4 regions of the Bacillus sp. FAU18 genome follow, and region 4 is predicted to be linked to each of the others. Evidence: predicted binding sites of a transcription regulator. Region 4 holds the regulator's gene; each other region holds the start of a gene.

Region 1 (3,130 bases), on a different contig from region 4:
CCATTCAGACCACAGCCATTTCCACTTTTTGAAGTAAGTCAGTACAAAAATAATGGCAATGGTTGAAAGCGCAATGGAAACTTGTGCGCCCAGAATTAATGGGTCACCAGTTACGAAAAATTCGTCCCATTTGAATTTCATGCAGGCTTCCTCCTTTCCTGATCAATATCATTCTTCTGTATCATCAGACTTCTTAAATTCGTTTTTCTTTACGTTTTCAAACGGATCTGTTTTAGAGTGCGGTGAAACGGCTTGATAGCCAAGGCGTTTGCGCGCCTCCATCGCGTACTCAGCGTCTTGTCCGTGATCAACGTATTTCAAGTGAGTAGAAGAGAACGTTAATTCGTCCACATTTTCAGGAAGCATCAATTCATCATACTTCTCTTTTGTCAGCTTAGGAGCCTCGTTCTGAGTCTTTTTCACCCAGCTGTTAAAGTCTTTTTCTGTGACTGCATTCACATCAAACTCTTGGTCCGCAAAATGTTCACCTGTGAAGTTCGCATTGCGGCCTTCGTAAGTACCCACTTTGTCAGCCTGTAAGTATTGATCCATCAGCATTCCTGCCATCGCATATTTTTGTCCTCCAAGCTGAGGAATCCATAGCGAAGCCATTGAATCTGCAGATGAGATTTTGAACAAGATCGGGCGGTCGACAGGAATGTTTAAGTAGTTGACCGTTTCAATATCCTGTTCAGGGTAGCTGAATACCCATTTCCAGTCTACCGAAGTAGCATAAACAACAAGAGGCTCTTTGTCTTTTGTTGCTTCAGGAGCTTTTTCTAACGAATATATCGTCTGTACGGTTGGCACAGAAAGTGCAATGACGATTAAAATTGGGATCACTGTCCAGACTACTTCTAAAAACGTGTTACCATGAATTTCTGGGTTATAAGATCCATTATCTTTGCCTTTACGGTCGCGGTATTTTACTAAAATAATGGTAAATAGAACAAAGACGACCCCGACGATAAACAGCATAAATCCGATAGATAACAGGATTAAATCACTTTGCTGTTCAGCTACAGGTCCTTTCGGATCTAGTACTGAAGCATTGCTGCATCCCCCAAGGACGAAAACCACAGTTAACAGCGCTAATACAAGCAACGGTTTTAATGCTCTGAACAAGAAGATCACCATCCTTCCTATTGATGTAATAAATCTGAAGTGCATACTTCCTCAAAATCTTTTCTCTACTTTGTTATGCTATCAAAAACTTCACATATTAGCTTTATTTTTTTATAAACTTCATCCCATTTTCGCTTAAATGTCATAAAATCGACAAAAATCGCTCCAACTTTATTCACATCTATCGCTTAAGATGAAAAGTTTCTAGTTATTTCCGCATATAAGTAAGAAAAGATGATGAAGAACTAATTCTGACAAATAAAGGTTTACCACAATAAAAAACTTAGGTCAATCAAAAGTTTCATTTTGTTAAATTTTCTAGATAGGAATTATTTTTTCCTTGTCTAGCATCTTTTCACACGGTTACCATTTTAACGCATCAAATATTGAAAGAAAAGGCGCAATGAAGAGCCAATATGCTCTGAATTGTCCGTATTTTTTAATGAGAGCATCCAGTTGTTTATCTTATACAAAAAAGAGGAATGATATAAGCAAATAAATAAAAAATAGGATGTGTTGAATGATGAGTTTTCTTATTTCACTTATCGTCGCTATTATTATCGGATGGCTTGGAAGCCTGTTTGTAAAAGGAGATATGCCCGGAGGAATTATCGGGTCTATGATCGCAGGTCTTATTGGCGCCTGGATCGGACACGGGCTGCTTGGAACATGGGGGCCGCACCTAGCCGGATTTGCCATTATTCCAGCGGTAATCGGCGCAGCCATTGTTGTCTTTCTAGTAAGCCTGTTAACCAGAAAAAGAGGATAAAAGCAGCACCCGAAGCGTATGCGCTTTGGGTGTTTGTTTTGCCATAAAAATCGAAAAAGCCTCAACCCTAGCGGTTGAGGCTTTTGACTGGTTTGACGCCCAACTGGTCGATAAACCTTCTGAAGGCCTGTTTTCCTTCCGTTGTCTGTTTAAACACACCGGCGTGTTCAAGAATGCGAGCGAATACATGTCCCAGCTCTTCTTTTATGACTAGATCTGCATTCTCTTTTGTTATGGTTCTTTTTTCCATCATCCGAATAGCCCACTCACTATGTTTTGCCGTGAGCGGATTTTGTTCTAAAGCTGTTTTCGGATCAGCAGAGCATAGCGCCGCTGCTGTTTCTTTCATTTCCTCCTGTAAGCGGCCCGGTAATATCGCCAATCCCATGACCTCAATCAGGCCGATATTTTCTTTTTTAATATGGTGAACTTCCTTATGGGGATGAAATATCCCTAAGGGATGCTCCTCATCCGTCCGGTTGTTCCTCAGTACGATATCGAGTTCGTACAAGTCTCCCCTGCGCCGCGCAATCGGTGTGACCGTATTATGGGGCGTATCGCCTGTATAGGCGGCAATGCCGGCTTTTTCATCGGAATACGTCTGCCACGTGCGGAAGATATGGTCAGCAGCTTCGGCGACATGACCCGGTTCGTCTCCTTGGAGCCTGAGCACAGACATCGGCCACTTCACTAAGCCCAGCGACACGCCGGGATAATCATTTAATTCATAAACGTCTTCCGCTTCTGCACGTGCCATTGGAAAATCATGCGCGCCGCCTTGGAAATGATCATGGCTTAGGATGCTGCCGCCGACAATCGGCAGATCCGCGTTTGAACCGATAAAATAATGCGGATATTGGCCAAGAAATGACAGCAGCCTTTCAAATGTTTTTTTGCTGATCTCCATCGGTTCATGTTCACCTTTTAAGACAATACAGTGCTCTGGATAATAGACATATGGCGAGAATTGCAGGAACCATTGTTCGTCCTCAAGGATGACCGGAATGATTCTGTGATTTTGCCGGGCTGGATGATTCACGCTTCCCTCGAAGCCGACATTTTCTTTACACAGCAAACACATCGGATAATTTGTCTGTTCCTGCTCTTTTGCAGCCGCAATCGCTTTCGGGTCCTTTTCAGGCTTTGATAGGTTAATGGTCATTTCCAGCTCGCCATATTCGGTCGGCACCGTCCAATGAACATTTTTGGCGATTCTGTCAGTCCGTATATAATAGA
Region 2 (3,130 bases), on a different contig from region 4:
ATTTCACATAAAAGGAACTCCCGATAAAAAATAAAGCAGACTGCAAGAAAATAAACCAAGCCCAGCCGTCGAGGGTTCCCATCCCCAGCCAGCAGCTCGCAAACCCGCCCGAACAAAAGAACAAGACACCTGCAACATCATTCGATAGGGCCCGTTCGTTTTTTCGGCGGGCAAAATACATATGTATGAAAAACAGCGGCAGTAAAGAAACGCCCACCCAGATGAGAGGCGGCTTATGAAAGACCGAGATCATCAAAAAGCAGCAGGCGGGAAAACCGTAATAACACATCCACTTTTGATATGGTTTGCTTTGTTTCTTTTTTAAGGCAAGCGTAACGGGATAAACCGCTAAGTATAGGAAAAGCCAACCAAGGAAGAGCGGAATATGCCAAATAACGGGGCCTCCCTTGACCATGCCGAGTAAAAATGGGATCAGCAGCATCGCCCACGCGCCGTGCTGCTTCGGAATCAGCGCCTTCATCGAAATCCTCCTTTTTTCTTTCATTATAAATGCAGTCACCCTCCTGATAAGTGACATTCATCATACAGGCTGTGAAATACATCACTGCTGTACAGGCTCGATCGAGCTACACTAAAGCTATCCTTAGCACAGGAGGTTTTCCTATGAATCAGTGTGACTATTTATTATTTCTGAAACAACTTCCTATGTTTAATGAAGTGCCTCTATCCATTGTCGAAACCTTGCTGAAAAACGGCACGTTTATCCGCGGCTCATGTGATCAGTCTCCATCTTTTCTTCATTCTCAATCTGTTTATATTGTATTAAAAGGCAGTGTCCGTTTCATGGACAGCAGGCTCCCTGAAGGGTCGAAAACCGTTGCGCTGTGGGAAAAAGGCGATGTGTTTCCGATTGATGAAAAAGGCGGGCTTTATTTATCGCCCTTTATCTCAGTCAATGCCACTTCAGACATTCTGATTCTCAACATCCCATATTACATATTTAAGAAAATGATGTCTTATCATCCGCAGCTGCAAATGAACTTTTTGGCTATGCTTCAGCAAAATGTTTTTTGTTCCTATCAATTATTTTTGCGGTATCTGCATACATCACAGGATGAAAACGCTGAGTCCGGTTCTTAAATAGAGCCGGTTTTTTTGATCTTTGAATGAAAGGCGGCTAATGACCCAAGTGTCCTCCTGAACGCAGCCTTCCTCACATCCTGTGAAAATCCTTCCTTCTCCTTTGTGTGAACGTTTTGTGAAAAAAGCAGAGTGTGTGACATAGTTCACAAGGAAACACGCTGTCTCTGTTTATAGTGAACTTAGCATCACCTGACTCGGAAGGAGTGAACTCTCATGAAGAAAAAGAAAATGAGTCCGTTGTTTAGGAGATTGAATTATTTCTCTCCTATCGAACACCATTCAAATAAACATAGCCAAACCACCCGCGAAGATCGCGATTGGGAGAATGTATACAGAAACAGATGGCAGTACGACAAAGTCGTTCGCTCCACCCACGGCGTCAACTGCACGGGTTCCTGCAGCTGGAATATTTATGTGAAAAATGGAATTGTCACATGGGAAGGACAAAACTTGAATTATCCTTCAACAGGCCCGGATATGCCTGATTTCGAACCGAGAGGCTGTCCGCGGGGGGCCAGTTTTTCATGGTATATCTACAGCCCGCTCCGTGTGAAATATCCATACGTGCGCGGTGTGCTGATCAATTTGTGGCGGGAAGCACTGCAAGAACATCAAAATCCATTGGAAGCCTGGAAATCGATCGTCGAAAACCCTGAAAAAGCGAAGTCCTATAAACAGGCGAGAGGGAAAGGCGGTTTTGTGCGCGCTGAATGGCCGGAGGTGCTGAAGCTGATTTCAGCCTCTCTGCTGTATACAGTGATGAAATACGGGCCTGACCGAAACGTCGGTTTTTCTCCGATTCCGGCCATGTCCATGATCAGCCATGCATCAGGCTCTCGGTTTATGTCGTTAATCGGAGGCCCTATGCTCAGTTTTTATGACTGGTATGCGGATCTTCCTCCGGCATCCCCGCAAATTTGGGGTGACCAGACGGACGTTCCGGAAAGCAGTGATTGGTACAATTCCGGCTATATCATCACATGGGGCTCCAACGTTCCGTTAACGAGAACGCCTGACGCGCATTTTTTGGCGGAGGCCCGCTATAAAGGCGCTAAGGTCATTTCGATCAGTCCGGATTTTGCGGAATCCTCAAAGTTCGCGGATGACTGGCTGAGTATTCGCCAAGGGACTGACGGGGCGCTTGCGATGGCGATGGGTCATGTCATTCTGCAGGAATTTTACGTGAACCAAGAAACTGAACGTTTTATTGAGTACGCGAAGCAATACACTGATTTTCCATTTCTCGTCACCCTGTCAAAAGAAAATGGCGTATACACAGCGGGACGGTTTCTGCATGCGAAGGACATCGGGCGGCAGACAAAGCATGATCAGTGGAAGCCTGCGGTTTGGGATGAACAAACAAGTTCATTTGCCATACCCCAAGGGACAATGGGATCGCGCTGGGACGGGCAGCAGAAATGGAACCTGCACATGATTGATGAAGAAACCGGGGAACCGATTGAACCCCGTCTCTCTGTGCTGGGAATAGAGGACGAAATCGGCACGGTGCGCATCCCGTATTTTTCAAATGACGGAAACAAAGTGCTCGAGCGGGATCTTCCTATTAAAAAAATGAACCTGAACGGTGAAGAAACGTACATCACGACCGTGTTTGACTTGATACTGGCTAACTACGGCGTGAACCGGGGCATCGGTAAACGATCGGCTGTCTCCTATGATGATCCTGAGCCGTTTACGCCTGCCTGGCAGGAACAAATGACAGGAATCAAAAAAGAAGCTGTCGTTAAGATTGCCAGAGAGTTTGCCCAAAATGCGATCGATACAGACGGCCGGTCCATGATTATCGTAGGGGCCGGCATTAACCACTGGTTCAACTCCGACACGATCTACCGAGCGGTGTTAAATCTTGTTTTACTTGTAGGCGCCCAAGGCGTAAACGGCGGAGGCTGGGCCCATTACGTGGGGCAGGAAAAGCTCCGACCTGCTGAAGGGTGGCAGACGATTGCAACTGCAAAGGACTGGGAGGGCGTGCCCAAGCTGCAAAACGGCACCTCATTTTTCTACT
Region 3 (3,130 bases), 1.4 Mb from region 4:
GTTTACTGGCTTGAATGTTTCAAGCGTTTTGCCTTCCAGGTAAGCGAATAGGTTGTAACCGATCAGCTCACCCATTTGCCATGCGATTTGTGCAGTTGGCGGGTATGGACGGCCGTCTGCACCGAAGTAAACTGCGCTGTCTCCAGCAACGAATACATCTTCATGAGATGTAGATTGCAGGAAGTCATTTACAGTCGCGCGTCCGCGGTTCACTTCTAGGCCTGATTCACCGACTAATGGGTTACCTTGTACGCCGCCAGTCCAAACAAATGTGTTGGCAACAACTTTAGATCCGTCTTTCAGATCAATTACGTTTCCTTCTACATTTGTAACAGGAAGACCTGTTAAGAACTCAACGCCGCGTTTTTCAAGGCTTGCAGTCGCACGCTCGATAAGATCATCCGGAAGAACAGGAAGGATCTTCGGACCTGCTTCAACAAGTTTTAATTTGATTTCTTTATGGTCTACGCCGTATTTTTTCGCAAGGTTCGGCATGATGTCAGCAAGCTCACCAACAAGCTCAACACCTGTTAAGCCGCCGCCGCCGATAAGGATTGTTGCATCTGCTTCGTTTTTCGTTTTAGAGTACTCGCGCACACGATCTTCAACATGCTGGAAGACTTTGTTCGCATCAGCAGCAGATTTCAATACCATGCTGTTTTCTTCAAGACCTGGGATGCCGAAGTAAGCCGTTACAGAACCAAGACCTACAACAAGCGCATCGTAAGTTAATGTAGAACCGTCAGCAAGCGCAACTTCTTTTTTATCAACAGAGAAAGAGCTTACTTCCGCAATTTTAAGATCAATGTCTTTACCTTTGAAAAGTTTTTCTAATGGCATTGCAACCGCTTTTTCAGACACGTTGCCTGCAGCAAGGCGGTGTAATTCCGTAATGATTTGGTGAGTAGGGTATTTGTTTACCACTGTCACGCGTGCTTGTTCTTTTGTGTAATGTTTGCGAACTGTTAGAGCAGAAAGAACTCCGCCATAACCAGCGCCTAGAATGACAATATGTTTTGACATCGTATATCCTCCGTCCTTTATATCAATTTGAATCTGAGATTATTTTTGGTTTTCGCGTTCGTTCATGACTTCAAGGTAGCTGTTAGCAAAACGGAACAGCTTTTGAGCTTGAGGATCTTTCAGCATGCGAAGAAGGCCGAAAAGTCCAATTGTTTCGTTGCTTGCTTCCGCGCGGTCTTTTGCTTCGATCGCAGTCGCAGCTACTTCTTTCGCTGTTTCTTTTACAGGCTCAAGAATTTCAGTGATCGCACCGACTGTGTCGCTCTTTAACACTTCGTCAGTCGCTACAGACTGAGCGAAATCATAAGACTTCGTTAAAATATTCACTAACTCAGTCAGCTTCGGAAGCTGGTCAACTAAAACAGTCAATGATTCTTGAACTTCTGGCTTTAATAGCTGATCAATAAGATCTTGCTGGCTTTGGCTGACAGACGCATTTGTTTGATCGATTGTTTCTGGCATATCCAATTCTCCTTTACTATAAGCAGTTTGCTGATTTTTTTGGAAAGGGTAGTGCCTCTCCCTGTCTCACGCTTTTAAGGCATAAGAATAAGGATTGTGAATTCGTGCACAATCATTTACAAAAATAAATGTTTACTACCCAGTTTTTCATCTTGCCATATTCAGTATTATTTTTATCTAAAAATAAACAATTGAATAAGTCAAAATCCTTTACTCTCTCTGAAAATAGCAAACACAAAAAACTCCAATTCGATTACCTTCTATATGATAACACTTTTTGAACAAAATTTGAACGTGAATTGCTTCGATTATGAAATTAATTTATATGGAGCTCATGTCATATCGTTTCTGCGGCACTAGTTATTGACAATCCAGCAATTTCTCCCCTTCACTTTACCCATATTTCCAATAGAGGCTCTCTTTTTCCTGTGATCGGATCATTCGCCGGCAACGCCGCCTGCTTAATCTGTTTGACCGCTTCCTCTCGCTCATTCGGCTTTCCCGTCTTCATATCATACTGAATGCCACCGGGATAGGCGCCAAGGACAGTAAAATCGGGGCTTGAGCTGAGCTTTTTATGTCCGACTCCGGCTGGAATCACGACTGCGTCGCCTGATTTGAAAGGGATGGCAGCCCCTTTTTCTCCCCCAAACTGAATCACAGCCTCTCCCCTAAGGGCAATCAGGACTTCATGCGTATTGCTGTGATAATGATGGTATGGAAAAACACTCCCTGACCAGCTGTTTGACCAGCCATGCCGGGTGACGATCCGCTCTGCCAGTCCGGTGTCCTTAAGCGCGTTTTGATACACCACGAGCGGAAAATCAGGGTGATTCGGAATCCTGCCGTCATCCGGAAAGAAGTATGTCTGTGTCTCTCTTTCCATCAATTTCACCTCCCTTTTTTGTCTTCCACATATAGTGGTTTATAAAACATGATGTTTTTCTCATGATTCCATTGATCTGCATGATACCGAATAGTATAGTATAAAAAAATAATGCCAGAATGAGGGATATCATGAAAGCTATCGTTATCGGAATATTGGCTTCACTCTTTTTCGCCGTTACCTTTATATTAAACAGAGCGATGGAGTTATCAGGAGGCAGCTGGCTTTGGAGCTCTTCGCTGCGCTTTATTTTTATGGTGCCATTTTTATGTTTGATTGTCATCATGAGAGGGACATTCACGCCTCTCTTACTAGAGATGAGGAAAAAGCCGTTTTATTGGATCAAATGGAGCTTCGTCGGCTTCGTGCTTTTTTACGCGCCGATTACATTTGCGGCTGCATACGGTCCGGGGTGGCTCATAGCCGGAACCTGGCAAATTACAATTGTAGCCGGGGTGCTCTTATCTCCTTTGTTTTATGTCAAACAAGATATGCCGGGCGGTCCGCAGCTCGTTCGCCAAAAGATTCCCCTGGTTTCACTTGGCACTTCCATGATCATCCTGATTGGAGCGGCTCTGATTCAGCTTCAGCATGCAGAGTCGCTTTCTGGGAGGATGCTGCTTTTCAGTGTGCTGCCGGTTGTCATTGCGGCTTTTGCCTATCCGTTAGGAAACAGGAGAATGCTTGAAGAATACGGAGGCCGGCTTGATACATTTCAGCGCGTGCTTGGAATGACATTGGCAAGCCTTCCATTCTGGC
Region 4 (3,130 bases):
ACTGCGCGGCTTTTTGGTCGAGATAAGCGCTGTAGTTGCCGTGATACTTTTTGCTTTCTGCTCTTGATACCTCGTATACCTGGTTTACTACTTTGTCCAAAAAGTAGCGGTCATGCGAAACGATGAGGATGGCGCCTGAATAGCCTTGCAAATAATGCTCAAGCCAGGTAAGCGTATCAATATCCAGATGGTTTGTCGGCTCATCGAGAATGAGCAAATCAGGCTGTGTTAACAGAAGCTTACCTAAAGCCAGTCTTGTTTTCTGGCCTCCGCTGAGGCTTTGAACCTGTGTAGAATCGTCAAAATGGCTGAAGCCGAGACCATGCAGCACAGATCTAACATCCGCTTCATATTGATAACCGCCCTTATCTTTGAATTCCTGCTGAAGACGGTCGTAGGTTTTCATGATGCTTTCTAATTCACCCGGGTCAGCTGCCGCCATTTTTTCTTCCATAGCCCGCATTTCCTTTTCCATTGCTTTTAAGTGGTCAAAAACAGTCAGCAGCTCTTCTTTTATGGTAAGCTTAGAATCCAAGCCAGTATGCTGGGCGAGATATCCCATTGTAATATCTTTTGGTTTAATAATTTCGCCCTTTTCATACGAAAGCTGGCCTGCGATAATTTTAAGGAGCGTGGATTTTCCGGCGCCATTTCTTCCTACAATGGCGATGCGATCACGATTTCTGACTTCCAGCTTTATATTGTTTAAAATAGTATCAGCACCAAACGATTTGGACAGCTGATTAATTTGTAAGATCATCATATTATTTCACCTCTGCTATAATAAGTTAAGTGTAGCTTATGAACCAGAAGTCAGCAAACAATACATTGGCCATATAAGACATAGAGAAGAAAATAGTGTATGATCTGTTTAAGGAGCGTTTTAATATGAATGGATTTTCTCATTTTAATGAACAGGGCAGAGCCCAGATGGTGGATATCAGCGAAAAATCTTCGACTGTCCGTACTGCGGCGGCTGTTTCAAGCGTACACATGAAGAATGAGGTGTACGAGAAAATACAGAGTCACGATATCGGCAAAGGAGATGTACTGGCTGTCGCACAGGTGGCAGGCATTATGGCCGCAAAGCAAACGTCGAATATCATTCCGATGTGCCATCCGCTTTCATTGAGCGGGGTAGATATATCGTTTGACTGGAAAATAAAAGAAGCAGAAGTTATACTTCATATAAAAGCACAGGTCAAAACGAAAGGGAGTACAGGTGTGGAAATGGAAGCGCTCACTTCTGCATCGGTGTGCGCTCTTACCGTTTACGATATGTGCAAGGCCCTTGATAAGGGGATGGTCATCGGCCCTACTTTCTTGCTGGAGAAGACAGGCGGGAAAAACGGTGACTTTAAAAGAGAACTATCCGAGTATAATTTGGAGGACCAAAAATGAATAAGGATCAATCAAAAATTCCGCAGGCGACGGCGAAACGGCTGCCGCTTTACTATCGCTTTTTAAAGAATCTGCATGCGTCAGGAAAACAGCGTGTATCATCCGCTGAACTCAGTGATGCCGTAAAGGTTGATTCTGCCACGATTCGGAGGGATTTTTCCTATTTTGGAGCTCTTGGCAAAAAAGGATACGGATATAATGTGGATTATTTGCTGTCTTTTTTCCGAAAAACGCTTGATCAGGATGAGATGACAGACGTCATCTTGATTGGTGTCGGGAACTTGGGAACGGCATTTCTTCACTATAATTTCACAAAAAATAATAACACAAAAATTTCTATGGCTTTTGATATAAATGAGAGTAAAATAGGAACTGAGGTAGGCGGCGTGCCCGTCTATAACCTTGATGACCTTGAACAACACGTAAAAGATGAATCAGTTGCCATTCTTACAGTGCCAGCAGTTGCCGCTCAATCCATTACAGACAGATTGGTCGCATTAGGAATCAAGGGAATCCTTAATTTTACGCCGGCCCGTTTGAATGTGCCGGAACACATTCGAATTCATCATATAGATTTAGCAGTTGAGCTTCAGTCACTGGTTTATTTTTTGAAGCATTACTCAGTTTTAGAGGAAATCGAATAGAGGGAAAGGAGGAGCCCAAATATGCCGATCGGTCCTGGAAGCCTTGCTGTTATCGCAATCGTTGCTCTGATTATCTTCGGTCCCAAAAAGCTGCCTGAATTGGGGAAAGCAGCGGGAGACACACTTCGTGAATTCAAAAACGCTACAAAAGGATTAACGAGTGATGAAGAGGAAAAAAAGAAAGAAGATCAGTAAGTTAGGATGACACGAATGAAAGTGAATCAAATGTCGCTGCTGGAGCATATTGCTGAGCTTCGAAAACGGTTGCTGATTGTAGCGCTGGCGTTTGTCGTTTTCTTTATTGCTGGATTTTTCTTAGCAAAGCCGATTATTGTGTATCTGCAAGAAACAGATGAAGCGAAGCAGCTTACGCTTAACGCGTTTAACCTGACAGACCCGCTTTATGTGTTTATGCAGTTTGCGTTTATCATCGGCATAGTCCTGACCTCGCCGGTTATTCTTTATCAGCTTTGGGCTTTTGTGAGCCCGGGTCTCTATGAGAAAGAGCGCAAAGTAACGCTCAGCTACATTCCGATCTCTATTTTGCTGTTTTTAGCGGGCTTATCTTTTTCATATTATATTTTATTTCCTTTTGTTGTTGATTTTATGAAGCGGATCTCTCAGGACTTGAATGTCAATCAGGTGATCGGAATTAATGAATATTTTCATTTTCTTCTGCAGCTGACGATTCCGTTTGGACTGCTGTTCCAAATGCCGGTCATCCTCATGTTTTTGACCAGGCTCGGAATTGTGACACCGATGTTCTTGGCGAAAATCAGAAAGTATGCGTATTTTACGCTGCTGGTGATCGCAGCCCTGATTACACCGCCTGAGCTTCTGTCCCATATGATGGTCACAGTCCCGCTTTTGATTTTATATGAAATCAGTATTCTGATATCGAAGGCCGCTTATCGGAAAGCGCAGAAAAGCAGTGCTGCCGATCGGGACGTGTCTTCTGGGCAATAATAAAAAATCCATTTCTCATGCGAGAAATGGATTCAGCGTGTTGACAAACCCCCGCATTCGTTGTCAAGTCTGTGCGTTGGTGCTCACGAATGAAAACATTCGCTCCGCTCCAATGCTCG

Evidence for each region. Region 4 encodes Rex, which represses fermentation and respiration genes when NADH is low (regulators of the CRP and FNR family bind a similar motif). Its sites were predicted from a motif close to TTGTGAAATATTTCACAA; they were not measured.
Region 1: the regulator Rex is predicted to act here: its motif matches at 1,204-1,221, upstream of qoxA (cytochrome aa3 quinol oxidase subunit II).
Region 2: the regulator Rex is predicted to act here: its motif matches at 1,236-1,253, upstream of AC0OMU_RS19900 (nitrate reductase subunit alpha).
Region 3: the regulator Rex is predicted to act here: its motif matches at 1,580-1,597, upstream of AC0OMU_RS03275 (helical membrane plugin domain-containing protein).

The regions. Positions count from the first base shown of each region.
Region 1 covers NZ_JBVYHZ010000004.1:1,805,233-1,808,362, forward strand. Annotated here, with positions in the region: gene qoxB (cytochrome aa3 quinol oxidase subunit I) at 1-141, opposite strand, end outside; gene qoxA (cytochrome aa3 quinol oxidase subunit II) at 169-1,134, opposite strand; gene AC0OMU_RS20355 (GlsB/YeaQ/YmgE family stress response membrane protein) at 1,649-1,894, shown strand; gene galT (UDP-glucose--hexose-1-phosphate uridylyltransferase) at 1,962-3,130, opposite strand, start outside.
Region 2 covers NZ_JBVYHZ010000004.1:1,713,802-1,716,931, reverse strand. Annotated here, with positions in the region: gene AC0OMU_RS19910 (YwiC-like family protein) at 1-481, opposite strand, end outside; gene arfM (Crp/Fnr family transcriptional regulator ArfM) at 625-1,101, shown strand; gene AC0OMU_RS19900 (nitrate reductase subunit alpha) at 1,318-3,130, shown strand, end outside.
Region 3 covers NZ_JBVYHZ010000003.1:572,954-576,083, reverse strand. Annotated here, with positions in the region: gene AC0OMU_RS03280 (NAD(P)/FAD-dependent oxidoreductase) at 1-1,023, opposite strand, end outside; gene AC0OMU_RS03275 (helical membrane plugin domain-containing protein) at 1,063-1,485, opposite strand; gene AC0OMU_RS03270 (cupin domain-containing protein) at 1,874-2,371, opposite strand; gene AC0OMU_RS03265 (DMT family transporter) at 2,503-3,130, shown strand, end outside.
Region 4 covers NZ_JBVYHZ010000003.1:1,995,875-1,999,004, forward strand. Annotated here, with positions in the region: gene AC0OMU_RS10690 (ABC-F family ATP-binding cassette domain-containing protein) at 1-763, opposite strand, end outside; gene moaC (cyclic pyranopterin monophosphate synthase MoaC) at 889-1,401, shown strand; gene AC0OMU_RS10700 (redox-sensing transcriptional repressor Rex) at 1,398-2,045, shown strand; gene tatAY (sec-independent protein translocase protein TatAY) at 2,067-2,240, shown strand; gene tatC (twin-arginine translocase subunit TatC) at 2,247-3,011, shown strand.